Regions from separate parts of the Nocardiopsis sp. TRM 82005 genome, predicted to be linked through region 1. Evidence: predicted binding sites of a transcription regulator. Region 1 holds the regulator's gene; each other region holds the start of a gene.

Evidence for each region. The regulator LexA, encoded in region 1, represses DNA repair genes until DNA is damaged. The targets are predictions, from matches to a motif close to TCGAACANNTGTTCGA.
Region 2: ruvC (crossover junction endodeoxyribonuclease RuvC) is a predicted target of LexA. The motif match lies at 3,409-3,424, and genes of this name have one in related genera.
Region 3: recA (recombinase RecA) is a predicted target of LexA. The motif match lies at 2,501-2,516, and genes of this name have one in related genera.
Region 4: uvrA (excinuclease ABC subunit UvrA) is a predicted target of LexA. The motif match lies at 2,739-2,754, and genes of this name have one in related genera.

Annotation. Positions count from the first base shown of each region.
Region 1 covers NZ_JBWDTQ010000021.1:77,950-83,280, reverse strand. The annotation lists gene AC0T5L_RS17500 (LAGLIDADG family homing endonuclease) at 1-1,539, opposite strand, end outside; gene nrdR (transcriptional regulator NrdR) at 1,689-2,171, opposite strand; gene lexA (transcriptional repressor LexA) at 2,823-3,542, shown strand; gene AC0T5L_RS17485 (alpha/beta fold hydrolase) at 3,611-4,708, shown strand; gene AC0T5L_RS17480 (hypothetical protein) at 4,761-5,331, opposite strand, start outside.
Region 2 covers NZ_JBWDTQ010000016.1:66,828-72,158, forward strand. The annotation lists gene AC0T5L_RS12855 (phosphoheptose isomerase family protein) at 233-463, opposite strand; gene AC0T5L_RS12860 (hypothetical protein) at 450-860, shown strand; gene AC0T5L_RS12865 (PPOX class F420-dependent oxidoreductase) at 1,137-1,562, opposite strand; gene AC0T5L_RS12870 (NAD(P)/FAD-dependent oxidoreductase) at 1,841-3,100, opposite strand; gene ruvC (crossover junction endodeoxyribonuclease RuvC) at 3,444-3,992, shown strand; gene ruvA (Holliday junction branch migration protein RuvA) at 4,043-4,663, shown strand; gene ruvB (Holliday junction branch migration DNA helicase RuvB) at 4,856-5,331, shown strand, end outside.
Region 3 covers NZ_JBWDTQ010000010.1:29,129-34,459, reverse strand. The annotation lists gene AC0T5L_RS06660 (ATP-dependent helicase) at 1-2,196, opposite strand, end outside; gene AC0T5L_RS06655 (DUF3046 domain-containing protein) at 2,275-2,469, shown strand; gene recA (recombinase RecA) at 2,628-3,776, shown strand; gene recX (recombination regulator RecX) at 3,769-4,353, shown strand; gene AC0T5L_RS06640 (S9 family peptidase) at 4,454-5,331, opposite strand, start outside.
Region 4 covers NZ_JBWDTQ010000026.1:101,697-107,027, forward strand. The annotation lists gene uvrA (excinuclease ABC subunit UvrA) at 1-2,480, opposite strand, end outside; gene AC0T5L_RS20930 (TerC family protein) at 2,809-3,828, opposite strand; gene AC0T5L_RS20935 (glycosyltransferase family 4 protein) at 4,205-5,287, opposite strand; gene murJ (murein biosynthesis integral membrane protein MurJ) at 5,284-5,331, opposite strand, start outside.

The sequences.
Region 1 (5,331 bases):
TACGCGAAGGCTCCCCGAGAGGTACTCACCGCTCTCGGTCTGGATGTCGTAGACCTCCATGGCGCCGAGGTTCTCGATACGTGCGATCTCCAGGCGCTTGGTCTCCTTGGCCGCGAGGCCCGGCCTTCCCAGGCTCTGCTCCAGTTTGAGCGCCTTGCGTTCGTCCAAGAAACCGATCCTGGCGTGGAACGCGTCCCGCTCTCCCAGGGCCTGGATCCCCAACGCCCAAAGATCGTGGCGGTTCTCCCTGGGCTCCGGCTTCCGGCGCACCCGGGAGAAGATTCCGAATCGGAGAAGCAGCTGCTGGACTCCTCTGACCAGCTTCTCGGAGATCATGTCCAGTCCGAGGAGGGTCGAGCTCTCCCGATCGGAGACATAGCCCTCCGCCTGGAAGAGGCTGCGCAGGTATCCGCGCACAACCGGCAGAGGGGCGGTGAACAGGAATTCCGGGACCTCCATATCCGTGCCGCGCACACGCAGTCCCCAGCGCTCAACGAAGTCGCTGAGACAGTTCCCGTAGAGCCTGGTCCGTCGGCAGTCCAGGGTGTCGTCCTGGGTCCTGACACGGGTCTCCTTGCGGTGCACTCCGGGAAGCACGTTGTCCAATGCGGAGGTGACCCACTCCAGTTCCGCTGGCGTAGCGGTCATCGCTTCGATGGTCAAGGACTTGTTCGTGCCCTCGTACCGCCCAACGAATCCGTCGGCCTGGAGCCATCCCGCGAGCGCCGCCTCCGCGACGTCCTGCGAACGGATCTCGGACTCACCGAAGGCCTCGCGCCGGTGCCACTGCACCTTGTCGCCAGGACGGAGTCCCCCCGCAGGAAGGAAGCGTCCTTGGTCGAGTGCGTCCCCGGTCGCCTTCCACACCAGGTGGTCCGACGTGACGTCAAGGGCGTAACCAGCCTTGGTGTGGAGGCGCAGAACATCCTTGACGCCGTTCGCTTTGGTCGCCACGACACGGGTCAGACCGTGCGCGTCGTAGACCTTGGTGCCGACGGCGTCCTTCTCCACGAGTTCGCCGATAGGCACGAGTCCGGCCGGAGTGCTGACCATCGCGTCGTAGGGCTGGCACGCGCTGACCTGCTGCGACGAGGCGGTGCCGACGTTGAACCACACCGGTGAGTTGAAGCTGAACAGCTGGTGGGCGAGGGCGTACTTGAGCTCGTGGTCGAAGACCTCGGCGTCGTCGTCGGAGGCGAAGTAGCCGTGCTCGCGGCCGGTCGCGGTATAGGCGCCGACGACGCGGTCGATGAGCTGCTTGAGACTCCACTCGCGCTCAGGGGTGCCGACCGCGCCACGGAAGTACTTGCTCGCCACGATCTGTGTGGCGTTCATCGACCAGGAGGCGGGGAACTCCACACCGCGCTGTTCGAAGTTGACCGTGCCGTCACGCCAGTTGGTCATGACGACGTCGCGGCGCTCCCATTCCAGGGAGTCGTAGGGGTGAACTCCCGGGGAGGTGAAGACACGCTTCATCTTCATCCCCTTGCGGCTCCCCTTGCCCTTGCGTCCTGTCGGGCCGCTGACGGTTTCCGTCATCGCGGAGTCTCCCCTACCTCGTGGGCACGGCCTGCCGACCGTGCGCGGCGTCCTTCTCGTGGGATGGTGCGGGACCGGACGTGTCCTCCTCCGGGCCCGGCTCGGGGCGGCGCCCCGCCCGCGGTCCGCCCCCCGGCCGCGGGGAGGCGCTACCCGGTGATGCTGGTCCGGGTGTCGGGCTCGGGCTCGCGGTCCCTGCGCAGGCTGGCGATCTCGGACTCGAAGTCGGCGAGGCTCTCGAAGCCGCGGTAGACGCTGGCGAAGTGCAGGTAGGCGACCTCGTCGAGTTCGCGCATCGGGCCGAGGATGGCCAGGCCGATCTCGTGGGCCGGGACCTCGGCCAGACCGCGACCGCGGATCTCCTCCTCGACCTGCTGGCCGAGTTTGGCGAGGGCGTCCTCGGAGACCGGACGGCCCTGACAGGCCCGACGCACCCCGGCGATGATCTTGGTCCGGCTGAAGGGCTCCGTGACCCCGGAGCGCTTGGCGACCATCAGCAGGACGGTCTCCTGGGTGGTGAACCTGCGCTCGCAGACGGGGCAGGACCGGCGGCGCCGGATGGCCGCGCCGTCGTCGGTGGACCTGCTGTCGATCACCCTGGTGTCCGGATGGCGGCAGAACGGACAGTGCACCCTGGTTCACCTGCTTCTCTCACCGAACGACAACCCTTAGGTACCACTAAACCACAACTTCTGGGCAACCGCCTCTGCCGCAACACCAGATGTTGTGGTCGAACTTAGAGGCCTGCGTCGCATGACGCAACCTTGGCAGAGGCGTGTTCCGACACGGTGAGCAACCACACGGCCGCGGGGACGAGGGCGGCGGAAGGACGGGGGCTCGGCACCCGTCGGCTCTCGCGGGGTGCCCGGCGCCGCGGTCCAGGATAGCGCCGATGACCGCCCCGGCCGCGAATCGAGATAGCCCGTGGCACCCGAAACCGCTGCGCCGTCGGGATTTCGGTCGGACCGACAACAGGGAAGATGCCTTCCGCATCCCACCAAAACCAGCCCCGCGGACACGTGTTCGCGCATTTTGGGGACAACGCGGCGTGAACGCGTGTACACACATAAGTACGGGCGGGAAATTGGCCGCGGAAAGGCGCGGAGCAATTGTCCCGTCCTCGAACGCTTGTTTGATATCACCGTGCGCAACGACTAAAGTTGACCCTGATTTCACGCTGGTTTCGCCATCACGCGGACGCCCAGGTCGGCGCGGTCGCGGGCCGACGGTGGCCAGTCACGCAAGCAGGCCCTGATCGAACCGAATGCCGAGGAGGCCCGGCCGTGCCGGAGGAGAATCCCGGAGCCGCAGACACCGCCACCGTTCTCGCACCAGTGGAGAACACGGGCGGGTCCACGCCCGAAGCCCCCAAGCTCACCGCGCGCCAGCAGAGCGTGCTGAACTGCATCCAGCGCTATGTACGGGAGAGGGGCTTCCCCCCGTCCATAAGGGAAATCGGGGAAGCGGTCGGCCTGTCCAGCCCGTCCAGCGTGGCGCACCAGCTCAAGGTGCTCCAGCGCAAGGGCTACCTGCACCGCGACCAGAACCGTCCGCGCGCGGTGGAGCTGCGTACCCCCGGCCGCGTCAGCGGTACGGCCGTGACCCCCGAGGACCTCGACCCCTCGCGTGCCGCGGCCGTACCGCTGATCGGCCGGATCGCCGCAGGTGGTCCGATCCTGGCCGAGGAGTCGGTGGAGGACGTGCTCGCCCTGCCCCGCCAGCTGGTCGGTGAGGGACGCCTGTTCATGCTCACCGTCGTCGGTGACTCGATGACCGACGCCGCGATCGCCGACGGCGACATGGTGGTGGTCCGTCAGCAGCCGGACGCCGACAACGGCGAAATCGTGGCGGCCCTGCTGGACGAGGAGGCGACCGTCAAGGTGCTGCGCCGTGAGGAGAACGGCCACGTGTGGCTGATGCCTCGCAACGAGGCATACGAGCCCATCAACGGTGACGCCGCCACCATCCTCGGTAAGGTCGTCGCGGTCATGCGCCGCGTCTGAGCGTTCCGGCGCATCCCCCGGCCCGTTCCCCCGAACGGTCCGGGGGCGCTTCCCGTTAGGCTGTGGGCGTGTTCACGCCTGCTTCTTCCCCTGCTGCCCGCTGGCGCACCGCGCTGGTCGGCGGAGCCACCGCCGTCCTGCTGTCCACCGCCTGCGCTCCCGCACCGGAGAGCGAGGGGACCGCCGGGGCACCGGGCGCCGGCGGTACCGAACGGGAACTGACCTTCCGGGGCGGCGGGCACGAGGTGTCCGCGAGCTTCCGTGCGCCGGAGGACGTCTCCGGCGGCGTTCCGGGCGCGTTGATCATCTCCGGCAGCGGTCCCACCGACCGCGACGGCAACAGCAGCATGCGCCCCGACGCCAACACCAACTGGAACCTGTCCCGGGTGCTCGCCGACGCCGGGGTCGCCTCACTGCGCTACGACAAGTACGGCAGCGGACCCGGCTTCGAGCCCGCGGCGTCCGAAGGCGAGGCCCAGCCGGTGGATCCGCTGATCTTCGACGAGCAGGTCGCGGCGGCCTACGACGAACTCGTCTCCCAGCCCGAGGTGGACCCCGGGCGTGTGGTGGTCGTCGGGCACAGCGAGGGCGCCCTCTACGCGCTGCGCTCCCACGAGCTCATCGACGGGGAGCACCCTCCCCCCGCCCTGGTGCTGGCCACCCCTCCCGGCACCCGGTACCTGGACCTGATCGACCGGCAGCTCACCGAGCAGGTGCGCATGGCCGAAGGACTGGGACAGATCGAGGAGGGACAGGCCGTCGAGACGCTCTCCGACGCGCGCACCGCACGGGCGGCGATCAGGGCGGGTCGCTCTCTCCGGTCGACGGATATCGACACGGTGAACGTCCAGGGCCTCTACTCCCCGTCGAACGAGGACTTCCTGGCCTTCATGGACTCCTTCGACCCCGTCGAGCTGGGCGAGCAGCTGCCCGAGGACACACCCGTGCTGGTGCTGTGGGGTGAGGAGGACGCCCAGGTCTCCCGCGAGGACGTCGACCGGCTGATGACCGGATTGGAGGACGCCGAGCGCGTCGACATCCCCGGCACCGACCACATCCTCCGCCGCTACGAGGACAAGCCCGGCGCCACCGTCCTGGACGCCGAGCGCCCCTTCGCCGAGGAGGTCTCCCCGGCGCTGGAGGAGTTCTTGGACAGCGCCTGGTAGCCCGCCTCCGCCGCGCGCGACCGGGTACCGCCGCCCGCCCGTCCCCGGCCCGTTACTCCGGCACGGGCTCCGGCAGCGCCTCCACCACGGACAGCGCGAGTTCCTCGGCCCCCGCGGTGATCCGCTCCTCGTCGCCGGGCACGGCCGCGTCATAGCTGGCCGCCGCGCTGTAGCAGGTCTCCAGGTACAGGTTGGACACCCGTGTGCCCACGCAGGAGCTCGTGTACGGCTCGCCCTGGACCCAGGTCACCGCCTCGTCACCGACCCCGTCCAACTCCCGGGTCTCGTGCTGAGAGGTGGTGGTGTCCAGGTTGTCGACGGCCGTCGTGACACCGCCCGGATTCGGTGCGGCCACGATCACCAGCGTGGCGGTGCCCGGAACCGTTTCGCCCGGCCCCTCCGGGGTCGCCCATCGGCACTGCCAGCCCGTCCCGAAGGGGGACTGTGCGCCGCCGACCGACTCCTCGACCTCCATCTCGTACCCGGGAACCAGCTCCCCCAGCGTCTCCGTCTCGGCGAAGGCGCACTCGGGCGCGGACTCGAAGTCGCCCATCTCGGGGCCGTCCCGGTTCACCACGTACCAGATCGCTCCCGCCGCGAGCACGACCAGGACCAGCGCTGCG
Region 2 (5,331 bases), on a different contig from region 1:
CCGTCCAGGATCCTTCCGGCGGGCTCCACGAGGGCGGCGGGCAGCAGCGCGAAGAAGCCGGTGCGGGCGATGAGCTCGGCGTCCGACCGTGCCCCGGCGGCCCGCCTCTCCAGGGAGGCGCGGCCGAGGCGTTTTGGAGTTCGTCCCGGTCACCAGGGGCGGCAGTGGGCCCGTTCCGGTCGTTTCACGGTCCGGTGTTCTCTCGATCACGAGGTTCCCCGAGGAAGTACTGCTATTCCAGGTTGGTGTGGCGCCGGAGCATTCCCTCCTGTGTCGCTGTGCCGGAGGATTCCAGGGCGATGACGACACAGTCGAAGAAGAGATAGGCGCTCTGTTCGAAGAGGGTTCCGATGAACTGCGTCGAGGGGCGGGGACTGCGGTTGGTGCCGTACTCGGTGAGGCCGACGACGGTGCCGCTGATCGCGGCGAGTTCGGACCGGGGGTCGCTGGTGACCGACGCCACCCGGCATCCGGCGGCGGAGGCGTTGCGGGCGATGCTGGTGACTGAGGGGTGGCTCCAGAACCGCTACGAGCAGGTCGCCGGGTCCCATCGCCGGTGTGGTCACGGCCTGGGCGACGTAGGCCTGGAAGCCCATGTGCGTCAGGCGCATCGCGGAGGAGTCCACCGCGAGTTTGGAGCGTCCGGCATCCAGTGTGGCGATGCGCCGGGCAGCGAGCAGTTCGTCGATGAGGAGAGCGGCCTGATCAGGATCGACCATCCTCAGTGTCACGTCGATCTCACCGGTGATCCGCTCGCGGGCCGCGGAGAACACCTTCGAGTGCCTGGGGGAAGGGTGGGGGACGGAAGAGCCTGGTCGCTGTGCTTCATCCGGATTCTGGCGGATCATGGATTCACCTGAGAACGTGATATCGGTTCTTACGGTTCAGGCTATGTGCTCATGGTCCGGCATGAAGGACAAAAAGGTGTGCCCTTTCCACTGCAGAAGTGTTTCTCTTATTCGGTTAATGCGGACGTAGGCGTTTTTCTCGATACTCGAGGGAGATGGTGCGTCCTGTGGTGGGACGGGTGCGCGCGGACATCGGAGACCGTCACGACGGGGTCCGCGAGGCCGCGGCGGGCCGCGCCCCGATCGGTCCGGCCTGTGCGCCGGTACACGGGCCGGAGTGCCCCGAGGTCAGTCGAGCATGTCGAAGGCGGCGATCACTTTGGTCGGCCGCACACGGACCGTGAGCTCTCCGGGTCCGCCGTTGCGCTGCCCGAACTCCTCGGCCTGCTCCGCGCCCACGTAGCGATGGGCGATCTCGGTAGCGGTGCGCACCAGCTCGTCGGGGTCCTCGGAGACGCTGGCCTCACCCTGGACCTGGACGAAGGCGTAGGGCGGCTCCGGCAGGTCGACGGTGAGCGTCACGCGTGGATCGCGGGCGATGGAGCGGCCCTTCGCGGTGCCGCTCCCGGTGTTGAAGACGATTTCGCCGTCCTCGACGGTGAACCACACCGGTACCGCCAGTGGCCGCCCGTCCGAGGCGGTGTAGGCGAGCATGCCGGTGCGGGTGCCCTGGAGAAGGAAGTCGCGGACGCGGGGATCGGTAAGAGAAGCCACGCGCTCAACCTAGTGCGCGTTCGCGGACTCCTCCAGCGAGACACGACGCCACCGGGACAACCGCGGCCCCAGGAGCGCGGGGAGGAGACGCGGTCGTGGGAGCACGTCGCCACGGTCACGGGAACCCCGTGCCAGCCGCTGGACTCCTCGCCCCGGAGCATCCCCGGCAACGCTCCCGTCCGACAGTGTCGTTCCACCAGCCTCATCCACTCCTCCAAGGGGTGAGCACCGGGGCCCGGGCCCGCCTCGTACGCTAAGCGCCCGATCAGCGTTTCCCCTCAGCGCAGGGGATCGAGGGCGCGCAGCTCCTCGGGGCGCTCCCCGGTGGCGATCTGCTCGGCGAGCAGCCGCCCGGTGACCGGTCCGTGGGTGAGCCCCCACATGCCATGCCCGCCAGCCATGTACACGCCGGGCGCACGGGTCGCCCCGACCAGGGGCACACCGTCGGGGGTGACCGGACGGGGACCGACCCACTCGTCGGTGCGGCCGTCCCACTCCACACCCGACAGGTAGGAGCGGGCGGAGGCGGTCACGGCCTCGACGCGCCGGTGGTCCAGGACCGAGCCGGGACGGCGGAACTCCATCGTTCCCGCCACCCTCAGGGCCCCCTGGTAGGGCGTGCACGCCACCCGGGCCTCGGGGAGGTAGACCGGGCCGGGCACGGATTCACGGGCGGGGACGGTGAAGGAGTAGCCCCGGCCCGCGCGGACCTGGGTGCGCACACCGTGGGCACGGGCGAGCCCGTCGAACCAGGCGCCGTTGGACACCACGACGGCGTCCGCGGGCAGCGGCTCGTCCTCGGAGGAGGTCGTGATGACCGTGCCGCCGCCGGCGCGGACGTCGACGGCCTCGAACCCGCCGCGGATCTCCCCGCCGCGTTCGAGCACGGACCGGGCCAGGTTCCTGACCAGCGTGCCCGGGTCGACGTAGCGCTGTCCGTCCAGACGCACGGCCGCACCGATGCGCTCGGAGGCCTGGGGCAGCGCCTCGCGCACCTGGTCACCTGTGAGTGCGCTGTAGTCCACGTGCAGGCCGGAGCGGGTGACGCGTCGCAGCTCCCGCAGCAGACCGGTCGCCGCGCCCGGTGAGCGGAAGAGCGCGGTGATGGGTGCGTCCACCATGGTCGTGTGCACACCGCCCTTGGCCAGGAGGTCGAACGCGTCCAGGCACGCGGTGTTCAGCGGCAGGTTGGCACGCATGGCCCGGTCCCACGCGCCCCACCGGCAGTGGGCGGCGAAACGGGCGAGGAACAGCCACAGCTCGGGGTCGAGGGTGGCCGGAACCGACAGCGGGGCGGCGGGGTCCAGGAGGGAACGGATGCCGTAGCGCAGGACCCCGGGTTCGTTCAGGGGCAGGGCCAGCGCGGGGGAGAGCCACCCGGCGTTGCCCCAGGACGAACCCGAGCCGACGTCGTCCCGGTCGACCACGGTGACGTGTACGTCGTGCTCCTGGAGGAACCACGCCGTCGAGAGCCCGACGATCCCAGCCCCCACGACCAGCACCTTCCGTGTGCGGCCGTCGAGCCCCGTGTCCGCCATTCCCGCGTCTCCCCCCTCGGATATCCGTGCTTCCAGCCACCAGTCTGCTTGACGACTCCAAAGCAGGGCTTGTTGAAAACAGACAAAGAGCTTTCCCCTGTTTGTGCTCATCGACCAAGGAGGAGGGATGGTGCGGCCCTGCCCCGCGTCGGGGCCCGAGAACGGTACTGTCCCCAGGGCACCGCCGAAGGTGGAAGGCTGGGGGCAGGCGGATCGTGTTCTCCGGACCGCGCCGGCCACCGGTCGACCGTTCACGGACACACCTGATCGGTCCGACGCCGAGGGTCGGTGCCCACCGCTAGCATGGTGCGAACTGGCGTTCGATAAGATGAGGGTGAAACGCGTGCGCGTGTTGGGGATCGACCCGGGACTGACCCGGTGCGGTATCGGTGCCGTCGAGGGCTCCATCGGCCGACCGCTCACCCTGCTCGGCGCCGACGCCGTTCGCACCAGCGCCGACACCGACCTGCCCCAGCGGCTGGTGGGCATCGAGCGCGGGATCGATGAGTGGCTGGACCACTACCGGCCCGACGCCGTCGCGGTCGAGCGCGTCTTCGCCCAGCACAACCTCAGCACCGTCATGGGCACCGCTCAGGCGAGCGGCATCGCCCTGGTCTGCGCGGCCCGCCGTGGTCTGCCCGTGGCCATGCACACTCCCAGCGAGGCCAAAGCCGCCATCACCGGCAACGGCCGCGCCGACAAGGCGCAGGTCGGCTCCATGGTGGCGCGTATCCTCGGACTCGACGGACCTCCCAGGCCCGTCGACGCCGCTGACGCCGTCGCCCTGGCCATCTGCCACATCTGGCGAGGCGGGGCCCAGACCCGCGTCGCCCAGGCCCAACAGGATTTCGCCCGCAAGGTGGAACTGGCCCGCCGTACCCGCGGCCGGTAATCCCTCGCCCCCAGGAAGGAGAAGGGCACCGTCCCCGGTGCCCACACGAGATGATCGCGTTCCTCACCGGCCGGGTGGCCGCACGTGGCGCGAGCAGCGCCGTGATCGACGTCGGCGGGGTCGGCATGACAGTGCAGTGCACCCCCTCCGCGCTGTCCCGCCTGCACGTGGGCGAGACCGGTACCGTCGCCACCAGCCTCGTCGTCCGAGAGGACTCCCTGACCCTGTTCGGGTTCGCCGACGACGACGAGAAGCACCTGTTCGATCAGTTGCAGACCGCTTCGGGCGTCGGTCCTCGCCTGGCCCTGGCCATGCTCGCCGTCCACAGCCCTTCCAGCCTGCGCCACGCCGTGTCCACCGAGGACACCGCCGCTCTCACCCGCGTGCCCGGTATCGGCAAGAAGGGCGCCCAGCGCATCGTCCTGGAACTGCGCGGCAAGCTCGACGCACCCGTGCTCACCGACGGCACCCTCCCCGGCACCGAGGCCGAGGCGCCCGGGGGCGAGTCCAACGGAGCCTGGCGCGGCCAGGTCGTCTCCGGCCTGACCAGCTTGGGCTGGTCGGCCAAGGACGCCGAAGCCGCGGCCTCGGCCGTGGCCGCCGAGGCCAAGGAGACCGACGACGTCGCCGTCCTGCTGCGCAGCGCCCTGCGCAGTCTCAGCCGCGCCTAGGTCGTTCTTGGAACGTTTCGTGCTCGTGGAGTGTCGGCTACGCCGGCAGAGACGAAAGCATCCGAGAGCACTCCCTAGGGGAAAGGAGTACCCGTGTACCACTCCCACGAGGAACCTGCCGAACCCCTCCGCGGGTCCGCCCCGGAGGAGGACCCCGCCTACGAGCGCGAGGCGGTCTCGCCCGACGCCAGCATGGACGACCACCAGGTGGAGAGCGCGCTGCGCCCCCGCGTCCTGGACGAGTTCGTCGGCCAGGAGCGCGTGCGCGAACAGCTCTCCCTGGTGCTGCACAGCGCCCAACGGCGCAACCGGGCGCCCGACCACATCCTGATGTCCGGCGGTCCGGGCCTGGGCAAGACCACCCTGGCCATGATCATCGCCGCCGAGATCGGTGCTCCGCTGCGCATCACCTCCGGTCCGGCCATCGAGCGCTCCGGCGACCTGGCCGCGGTGCTCTCCAGCCTTCGGGAGGGCGAGGTGCTCTTCCTGGACGAGATCCACCGGATGGCCCGTCCCGCCGAGGAGATGCTCTACGTCGCGATGGAGGACTTCCGGGTCGACGTCATGGTCGGCAAGGGTCCCGGCGCCACCGCGATCCCTCTGGAGATCGCCCCGTTCACCCTGGTCGGGGCCACCACCCGGGCGGGCATGCTCCCCGCCCCCCTGCG
Region 3 (5,331 bases), on a different contig from region 1:
CCCGTCGTCGCCGTGTACGACCTGTGCGTCCGTCCCGAACCGCGCCCGTACCCGGTTCGCGATCGCCAGCGCCCAGGGAGCGTGTACACGAGCCCCCATCGGGGAGTGCACCACCGCTCGCCAGTCACCGACCTGGTCACGGAAGCGCTCGATGACCACGGTCCGGTCGTCGGGCACCTGGCCGGTGGCCTCGCGCTGGTCGGCCACGTACGCCGCCAGGTTCCGCGCCGCCCACCGGTCCAACCCGACCCCCTCGGCCAGGGCCAGCGCCTCCTCAGGGGCCGCTTCGGCGAGTTCCCTGGTCAGCGTGCCCACCGCACGGCCCAGCTCGGCCGGTCGGCCCTGCGCGTCGGCCTTCCAGAACGGCATCCGGCCCGGCCGCCCCGGCGCGGGCGATACCAGCACCCGGTCGGCGGCGATCTCCTCGATACGCCACGAGGTGGACCCCAGCACGAACACGTCACCCACCCGTGACTCGTAGACCATCTCCTCGTCCAGCTCGCCGACCCGGGTGGGCGCCCGCCCCCGCGCGGAGGCCGCGTCCCCGGAGACCAGGTGTACCCCGTACATGCCCCGGTCCGGAATGGTGCCGCCGCTGACCACGGCCAGCCGCTGCGCACCCGGACGTCCCCTCACCACGTCGGTCTCCCGGTCCCACACCAGGCGCGGGCGCAGCTCGGCGAACTCGTCCGACGGGTAGCGGCCCGAGAGCATGTCCAGGACCGACTCCAGTACCGGGCCGGTCAGGTCGGAGAAGGGCGCGGCCCGCCGCACCAGAGCGGCCAGCTCAGCCACCGGCCAGTCGTCCACGGCGGCCATCGCCACGATCTGCTGGGACAGCACGTCCAGAGGGGCGCGCGACATCTCCAGGCGCTCGATACCGCCCGCGCGCATCCGCGCGACCACCACGGCCGTCGCCAGCAGGTCGCCCCGGAACTGGGGGAGGAACACCCCGCGCGAGGTCCCGCCGACCTGGTGTCCGGCCCGGCCGATCCGCTGGAGGCCGCTGGCCACCGACGGGGGAGAGGCCACCTGGACCACCAGGTCGACCGCGCCCATGTCCACACCCAGCTCCAGGCTGGAGGTGGCCACCACACAGCGCAGCCGACCCGCCTTGAGGTCGTCCTCGATCAGCGCACGCTCGCCCTTGGACATCGAGCCGTGGTGGGCGCGTGCGACGACCGGATCGCCGCCACGGCTCTGCCCGGACTGGGCGATGGCCCGTGCGGGTACCTCCTCCGGCGGCAGTTCCAGGCCGTGCCGCTCGGCGTACAGGTCGTTGAGGCGGGCGCACAGCCGCTCGGCGGTACGGCGGCCGTTGGTGAAGACGATGGTGGACCGGTGGGATTCGACCAGGTCCAGGACCCGCAGCTCCACGTGGGGCCACAGGGACCCGCCGCCCCGGGCGCCGCCGGGCGCGGTCCCGTGCCCCTCCAACGTCCCCGGCGCATCGGGTTCGTCCATGTCGGGGACGGGCACCACCACGCGCAGGTCCATGCCGGGGGAGTCGGGCGGCGAGACGATGTCGGCGCCGCCGAGGAACTCGGCCACCACCTTTGGCGGACGCACGGTCGCCGACAGCCCGATCCGCTGCGCCGGGCGGTCCAGCAGGGCGTCCAGCCGCTCCAGGCTCAGCGCCAGGTGCGCGCCGCGCTTGGTGCCCGCGAGTGCGTGCACCTCGTCGACGATCACCGTCTCCACGCCGGCCAGTCCCTCCCGGGCGCGTGAGGTCAGGATCAGGAACAGCGACTCGGGTGTGGTGATGAGCACGTCCGGCGGGCGGCTGGCGAGCCTGCGCCGCTGGTCGGCCGGGGTGTCGCCGGTACGTACCCCCACGGTGACCGAGGGCGGGTCCTGCCCCGTCGCCTCGGCGGCGGCCGCGATCCCGGCCAGGGGGACGCGCAGGTTGCGCTCCACGTCCACCGCGAGGGCCTTGAGCGGGGACACGTACAGCACCCGGCAGCGGCGGGCCCGGTCCTCGGGAACCGGCGCCGAGATCAGCCGGTCCAGCGACCACAGGAAGGCCGACAGGGTTTTTCCCGAGCCGGTCGGGGCCACCACCAGCGTGTTCCTCCCCCGCGAGACCGACTCCCAGGCCCCGGTCTGCGCGGGGGTGGGGCCGGCGGGAAAGGCCTGTTCGAACCAGGTGCGGGTGGCCGGTCCGAAGCGTTCGAGGGGATGTGGCGCACGGCTCATGCCGCCAGTGTGCCCGGGGGTGGTGACAGAAATCCGGAAGGACCGAGGCGGACGCGCTGATCACCGATACTGGGCCCGATGAGACTCACGGTTTTCTGGAACAACATGCACGAGCAGTTCGGCGAGCCCTACGCGCAAAGCCTGGCCCAGGACCACGTCCTGGAGGGGCTCGGGTCCCGCACGGTCCAGCAGGCGCTCGCCGACGGAGTAGGGGCCAAGGAGGTGTGGCGCGCCGTGTGCGAGGCCTTCGACGTCCCCGTGTTCAAGAGCTGACCCCGCGCGAGCACGCGTTTCGTACATCACATCGAACACAGGTTCGGGTAGTGTGGATATCCACAGGCGGACGTGGGGCGTCGCGATTGTCGTACCGGCCGCGTAGCGTCGTGCTCATCATGAAGAAAAAAGCATCGACCCAACAACAGGGGTATCCCGTGGCATCCGGAGACCGAGACAAGGCTCTCGACACAGCACTCGCCCAGATCGAGCGGCAGTTCGGCAAGGGCTCCGTCATGCGTCTGGGAGACGATGACCGTCCGCCGATCGAGGCGATCCCCACCGGGGCGATCGCCCTTGACGTCGCCCTTGGTATCGGTGGCATCCCCAAGGGCCGCGTCGTCGAGATCTTCGGCCCCGAGTCGAGCGGAAAGACGACCGTCGCCCTGCACGCGGTGGCCGGCGCGCAGCAGATGGGCGGTATCGCCGCCTTCGTCGACGCCGAGCACGCGCTCGACCCGGAGTACGCCAAGAAGATCGGCGTCGACACCGACAACCTGCTGCTCTCGCAGCCGGACACCGGTGAGCAGGCGCTGGAGATCGTCGACATGCTGATCCGCTCGGGCGCGATCTCCATCATCGTCATCGACTCCGTGGCGGCCCTGGTGCCCCGCGCCGAGATCGAGGGCGAGATGGGCGACAGCCACGTCGGCTTGCAGGCCCGCCTGATGTCCCAGGCGCTGCGCAAGATCGCCGGTGCGCTGCACCAGACCGGCACCACCGCGATCTTCATCAACCAGCTGCGTGAGAAGGTCGGCGTGATGTTCGGCTCGCCCGAGACCACCACCGGTGGCCGGGCGCTGAAGTTCTACTCGTCGGTGCGCCTGGACGTGCGCCGTATCGAGACGCTCAAGGACGGCACCGACGCCGTCGGCAACCGCACCCGCGTCAAGGTCGTCAAGAACAAGGTGGCCCCGCCCTTCAAACAGGCCGAGTTCGACATCCTCTACGGTGTGGGCGTCTCCCGGGAGGGCAGCCTCATCGACCTGGGCGTGGAACACGGCATCGTGCGCAAGTCGGGGGCCTGGTACACCTACGACGGCACCCAGCTGGGCCAGGGCAAGGAGAACTCGCGCGCCTTCCTGAACGAGAACGTCGACGTGGCCAACGAGGTCGAGAAGAAGATCAAGGAGAAGCTGGGCGTGCCCGCCAAGGGTGACGACAGCGCCTCCGGGCCGGCCGCCGACACCGCCAAGGAGGCCACGGCACCGGCCGCTGACAAGGAGGCCGCGGACACGGCTTCCGCCAAGGCACCCGCCAAGCGCGCCGCGGCCAAGCCCACCAAGGCGCCCACGACGGATGCGTGAGGGGAGCCGGTCCCAGGGTCGGCCCCGCTCCGGAGCCCCGCAGGACGACCCCTCCCCGGACGGGCCGCGCCCGTCCGGGGAGGATCCCGAGACCAGGGCCCGGGCCCTGGTCCTGCGGATGCTCACCCACTCCCCGCGCACACGTGCCCAGCTGGAACGGGCGCTGCACCGCAGGGAGTTCCCCGAGGAGGTCATCACCTCGGTCCTGGGCACGTTCAGCGAGGCCGGACTGATCGATGACGCGGCCTTCGCCCAAGCCTGGGTATCCTCCCGCCACCACGGCAGGCGCCTGTCCCGCCGCGCGCTGGCCCGGGAGCTGCGCACCCGCGGCGTGGAGGAGGACACCGTCCAGGAGGCCGTCAGCGAGCTCAGCGACCAGGACGAGGAGGAGGCCGCCCGCGACCTGGCCCGCCGCCGCCTGGCCGCCAGCCGGGGCAAGGACAGGGAGACCCGGGTCCGCCGCACCCTGGGTGCGCTCGCCCGCAAGGGCTATTCGTCGGGCCTGTCCTACCGGATGGTCCGCGAGGAACTCGAACGCGAGGGCGTGGACGCCGACCTGCACGAGCCCGACCTCTGAACCGTCCGCTTCGCGAACGCCGCCCCCGGACGGGGGGACCGCGCCCTCCCGGGCACCGCGGCCGGGACAGACGTGGTGGCGGGCCCGTGCGCGCTCCGGTTCACTCGGAGCTGGCGGGGGCCTCGGCACCGGTGGGACGCGGCGCTTCCTCCGCGCCACCGTCGACGGCCTCGGGCGTCGCGGGCACCTCTCCTGCGGCTTCGGACGTCGCGGGCACCCCTTCCGCGGTTTCGGAGCTCCCGGCCACCGGTTCGGCTTCGTCCGTGGAGGTCTCCGGCCCGGGCTCCGGGCGTGGCTCCGGCGGGGTGGTCACCAGTTCCAGCGGCGCCGCGTCCGTCTCGAACCCGAACACCCGCGCGTAGAGGGCCAGCTCCGCCTCCAGCGATCGGATCCGCACGTCCTGCGCGGTGAACCCGTGTGCCTCTCCCTCGAACTCCAGCAGCGCGTACGGCACCTCGCGCCGCCCCAGCGCCGTCGCCATCGCCGTGGCCTGGTCCGGCGTCACCACCTTGTCCTCCAGGCCCTGGAGCAGCAGTACCGGTGCGTCGATGTCCCCGGCCCGGTTGACCGGCGACCTCTCCCGGTACCGTTCCGCGAACCCCGGCAGTATCCCCACCAGGGAGTCCAGGAACCGGGACTCGTAGTCGTGCGTGGTCTCGCTGAACCCCAGAAGGTCCGTCACGCCGAAGAGGGACACCCCGCACGCGAACGTGTCCCCGGTCAGTGCCATCAGCGCCGTGTACCCGCCCGCGCTGGGCCCGCGGACGGCCAGCCGCTCCGGATCGGCCTCCCCGCGCTCCACCAGCGCACGCGCGGCGGCCACGCAGTCCTCCACGTCGGCCACGCCCCACTCCTTGTGCAGGCGTTTGCGGTATGAGCGTCCGTATCCAGTGGAACCGCCGTAGTTGACGTCCACCACACCGATGCCCCGGCTGGTGAAGTAGGACTTGACCAGATCGAACTCCAGTGTGCTCGCTG
Region 4 (5,331 bases), on a different contig from region 1:
AGCCGCACGTACCCCAGACCGACGTCCACCAGGGTCTGTAGATGGCGGCGGATGGCGTTGATCGGCTCGAAGAACTCCAGCGCCTCGGAGATGGGCATGTTGAGCACCTCGGAGATGTTCTTGCCCTTGTACCGGACCTGGAGGGTCTCCCGGTTGTACCGGGCGCCGTGGCACACCTCGCAGGGCACGTAGACGTCGGGCAGGAACTGCATCTCGATCTTGAGCGTGCCGTCTCCGGCGCAGGCCTCGCAGCGGCCGCCCTTGACGTTGAAGGAGAAACGGCCCGGCATGTAGCCGCGGGTCTTGGCGTCGGTGGTCTGCGCGAACAGCTTGCGGACGTGGTCGAAGACACCGGAGTAGGTGGCCGGGTTGGAGCGCGGGGTCCGCCCGATGGGGCTCTGGTCCACGTGCACGACCTTGTCGACCCTGTTCATGCCGTTGACCCGCAGGTGGCGTCCGGGCACGTTGCGCGCGCCGTTGAGCTCCTTGGCCAGCGCCTTGTACAGGATCTCGTTGACCAGGGTGGACTTGCCCGAGCCGGACACGCCGGTGACGGCGGTGAGGACCCCCAGCGGGAAGGTGACGTCGACGCCGCCGAGGTTGTTCTCGCGGGCTCCCCTGACCACCATCTCGTGTCCGCGGGTGAGGGGGCGTCGGGTTCCGGGCACCTCGATACTGCGCCGTCCGGCCAGGTAGTCACCGGTCAGCGACTCGGAGGAGGTGAGCAGCTCGTCCACGATCCCCGAGACCACGACGTGGCCGCCGTGCTCGCCCGCGCCGGGGCCGATGTCGACCACCCAGTCGGCGGCGCGGATGGTGTCCTCGTCGTGTTCGACGACGATGAGCGTGTTACCGATGTCCCGCAGACGTTGCAGGGTCTCCATCAGGCGGGCGTTGTCGCGCTGGTGCAGGCCGATGGAGGGCTCGTCCAACACGTAGAGCACGCCCACCAGGCCGGAGCCGATCTGGGTCGCCAGGCGGATGCGCTGGGCCTCACCGCCGGAGAGCGAACCGGAGGAGCGGGCCAGGCTCAGGTAGTCCAGTCCCACGTCGAGCAGGAAGCCCATACGGGCGTTGATCTCCTTGAGTACCTGGGCGGCGATGACCATGTCGCGGTCGGAGAGCTGGAGGCCGGCCAGGAAGGCGGCGCTCTCGCTGAGCGGCATCTCGGCGACCTCGGCGATGGACATGCCGCCCACGGTCACGGCCAGCATGACCGGCTTGAGGCGGCTCCCCCCACAGGTGGGGCAGGGCACCGTGCGCATGTACCCCTCCAGCCGCTCGCGGCCGTAGTCGCTCTCGGTCTCGGAGTGGCGGCGCTTGACCCAGGGGATGACGCCCTCGAACTCGGTGTAGTAGGAGCGGTGGCGCCCGTACCGGTTGCGGTAGGAGACGTGCACCTGGGTGGCGTGCCCCTCCAGCAGGGCCTTGCGGGCGCGGCGCGGCAGCTTCTCCCAAGGGGTGTCCAGGTCGAAGCCCACGGCCTCGCCCACCGCCTTGAGGATGCGCTCCCAGTAGCCGCTGTTGGGCCCGCTCGACCAGGGGCCGATGGCGCCCTCGGCCAGGGTCCTCTCCGGGTCGGGGACCAGCAGGTCGGGGTCGACCTCCAAGCGGGTTCCCAGGCCCGCGCAGTCGGGGCAGGCACCGTAGGGGGCGTTGAAGGAGAAGGAGCGCGGTTCGAGCTGTTCGAAGGACAGGTCGTCGTAGGGGCAGTACAGGTGCTCGGAGAAGACCTTCTCGCGTTCGGAGTCATCGGCGTCCACGTCCACGAAGTCCAGGACGATGGTGCCCCCGGCCAGTTTGAGGGCCGTCTCGACGGAGTCGGTCAGGCGCCCGCGCGCGGAGGGCTTGACGGTGAGGCGGTCCACGACCACGGCGATGTCGTGCTTGTCGTAGCGGCCCAGCTTGGGCGCCTCGTCCAGGCGGACGGCCCGCCCGTCCACGACGGCCCGGGTGTAGCCCTTGGACTGCAGGTCCTTGAAGAGTTCGACGTACTCGCCCTTGCGCCCGCGCACGACGGGGGCGAGTACCTGGAAGCGGGTACCCTCCTCCATCTCCAGGACGCGGTCCACGATCTGCTGGGGTGTCTGCCGGGCGATCTCGCGGTGGCACTCCGGACAGTGCGGAACGCCCACACGCGCCCACAGCAGGCGCAGGTAGTCGTAGACCTCGGTGATGGTGCCGACGGTGGAGCGCGGGTTGCGGCTGGTGGACTTCTGGTCGATGGACACCGCCGGCGACAGGCCCTCGATGAAGTCCACGTCCGGCTTGTCCATCTGGCCCAGGAACTGGCGGGCGTAGGCCGACAGGGACTCGACGTAGCGGCGCTGTCCCTCGGCGAAGATCGTGTCGAAGGCCAGCGACGACTTGCCCGAGCCGGACAGGCCGGTGAACACGATCAGGGAGTCGCGCGGCAGGTCCAGCGAGACGTCCTTGAGGTTGTGCTCGCGGGCTCCCCGGACTACCAGTTGTTCGACCATCGAGTGAGACATCCTTCGGCATTGGCGCACAGGACGCGGCCCCGTCACGTGACGTCGGCTGACCCGTGTGTGACTTCGCGGTATGGCGGTCGAAGGCCTCCCGGCGACCGCCTCGGCCTCGGAGGCGGGCCGCTGAGGGGGATGTGGGGGGAGGCGCACGGCTCCCCGTTCAGACTAACGACCGCCGACGACGGTTTCTTCCACCTCGCAAAAGTGGTGGCACCCCGGCGCCGGAGCGCCAGAGTGCCACCACTATAGACGAACGGTTGTTCGAAACCAGCCGTTTCTCGGGATGTCGCACGGAGCGGACTCGACCGTCCGCCCGGTATCAGGAGCGATCAGCCGTGGAGTCCTTTTCGACCTTCGCCGCGGCGTCGTTGCGGTCGTCCAGCCGGGACTTGAGCAGGCTGCCGATGATGGTGACCGCCATGATGCCGACGATGACGGTCAACGACAGGCCGATACCGACCTCGGGCACGTGTACGCCGTTCTCGTGCAGGGCGTGCAGGATCATCTTCGCGCCGATGAAGACCATGATCGCCGACAGGCCCCAGCTGATGTAGGCCAGGCGGTCCATCAGACCGGCCAGCAGGAAGTACAGCTGGCGCAGGCCCAGCAAGGCGAACGCGTTGGCGGTGAAGACGATGTAGGCGTCCTGGGTCAGGCCGAAGATCGCCGGGATGGAGTCGACGGCGAAGACCAGGTCGATGACACCGATGGCGACGATGACCAGCAGCATCGGCGTGACGTGGCGCTTGCCGTCGATGTTCGCGGTGAGCTTGGCACCGTGGTAGTCACTGCTCACCGGCCAGAAGCGCTTGACCAGCCGCACCACCGGGGTCTGCGTGAAGTCCTTGTCCTCCTCGTCGTCCTTCACGTGGTCACGGACGATCTTGTAACCGGTGTAGATGAGGAAGGCGCCGAACAGGTAGAAGACCTCGCTCCAGGCGTTGATCACCTGGGCACCGAGGACGATGAAGATACCGCGCATGACCAGCGCGATCACGATGCCGACGAGCAGAACCTCGTGCTGGTACTTCTTGGGCACCGCGAAGGAGCCCATCAGCAGGTAGAACACGAAGAGGTTGTCTATGCTCAGGCTCTTCTCGGTGACGAACCCGGCGAAGTACTCGGCCCCGACGGCCCCGCCGCCGAAGTACCAGACACCGAAACCGAACACGATCGCGATGCCGATATAGAAGACCGCCCACCAGGCGGCCTGCTTCATGCCGAACTCCTGGGGACCCTTCTTCTTGTTCCAGGGATGGTCCACGATGGCGAGGTCGATCACCAGGATGATGATCATGGCGCCGATGGTGGCACCCCACACCCACAAGGGAACGTTCACGGGCGGTCTCTCCTCCGGTCAGTGCGCGCGAGCCGTGTGCACGCACGTCGAACTACCGGAGGTCTCTCCCGCTCACACAGTGGTGCTGTGAGCCGACGGCACCGGGAGAACGACTCTGTACTCCGTGATGACGACACCGCCGCGACAGGGATACTCCCCTCACGTGTCAGGCCAGGATACCGGTGAATCGCAGTGAGCCGCGCACACCGGACCGAGAGTAAGGATGTCATCAAAACCCTCGCGGCGGAAGTCGCGGCGGCGATGGTCTTCACCTCACCCGGGCGATACCCGCACCACTCCCGCGAGCCACGGGGCCAAGCGGGCCGGGACCGGTGGCCAAGGGCCCGAACCGGGCCCCTCCCCCGTGCGCCCCGGTTCAACACCGCAGCACTGACTTGTACACCCCGGTCGCCGCCTCCACCGCGTCCTCCTCGGTCGGCAGGGACTTGGCCGCCTCGCGCGAGCGCGCCCGCATGTCCTCGGCCAGCGCGGGATCGTCCAGCACCCGTCCCACCCCGGCCGCGAACGCCGCGGGATCCCCCGGAGGCACCATCAGGACCGTCCCCTCGTACAGGTCCGGGATACCGCCGACCCGGGTGGCCACCACGGGCAGCCCCGCGCGCAGCGCCTCCATGATCACCAGGGACGGACCCTCCCACTGGCTGGTGAGGCAGAACACGTCCGCGGCCGCCAGCAGGTCCGCCACGTCCGAGCGGTACCCCAGCATACGCACGTCGGCGCGCATCTCCGCGGCCGTGTCGTGCAAGCGCCCCCACAGGGGTCCGTCCCCGGCGATGGCCACCACGGGCTCGGGCCTGCGGTCGGTGATGGCGGGCGCCGCGTCCAACAGCATGTCCAGCCCCTTCTGCTCGGCCAGACGGGCGACGGTCAACAGCAGCGGCCGCTCCGGCCGCACCGCCAGATCGGCCCGTGTGGCCTCGCGCCCGTTCAGCGGCGTACCGGTCTCGGGCGCGGCCACCACCGCCAGCCGGGCGTCCCGGGCCCCGGCGGCGCGCAGCCGCCGCACCAGGTCTCCGGACACTCCCAGCACCGCGTCCGCACGAGTGGCCACCACCCGTTCCAGCATCGGGTAGGCCGCCGCCAGGGGCCCCCGGAGCAGCGGCGGCGCGTTGTGCGCGGTCACCACCAGCGGCGCGGCACCCGCCAGCGCGCACAGGGCACCGGCCCTCAGCCCGTGGGCGTGAACCACGTCCGCGCCCCCGGTCAGAGCGCGCAGCCGCAGCACGGCGCCAGGATCGCTCAGGGAGGGAACCGCGCCGATCCGGACCGGGGAGAACCGCAGCCCCGCCGAGGTGAAGCCGAACTCGCGCTCGGCCGAAGCCGGGCCGAGCACCGCCACCCGGTGGCCACGCGCGCGCAGGCCCGCGCCCAGCGAGCGCACGTGGCGCCCCACCCCTCCACTGCTGGTCCCCACGACCAGCGCGATCCTGCTGTTCACCGTTTCCCCCTCCTGTGTCCGAGTACGGTCCTGGCCCGATCAGC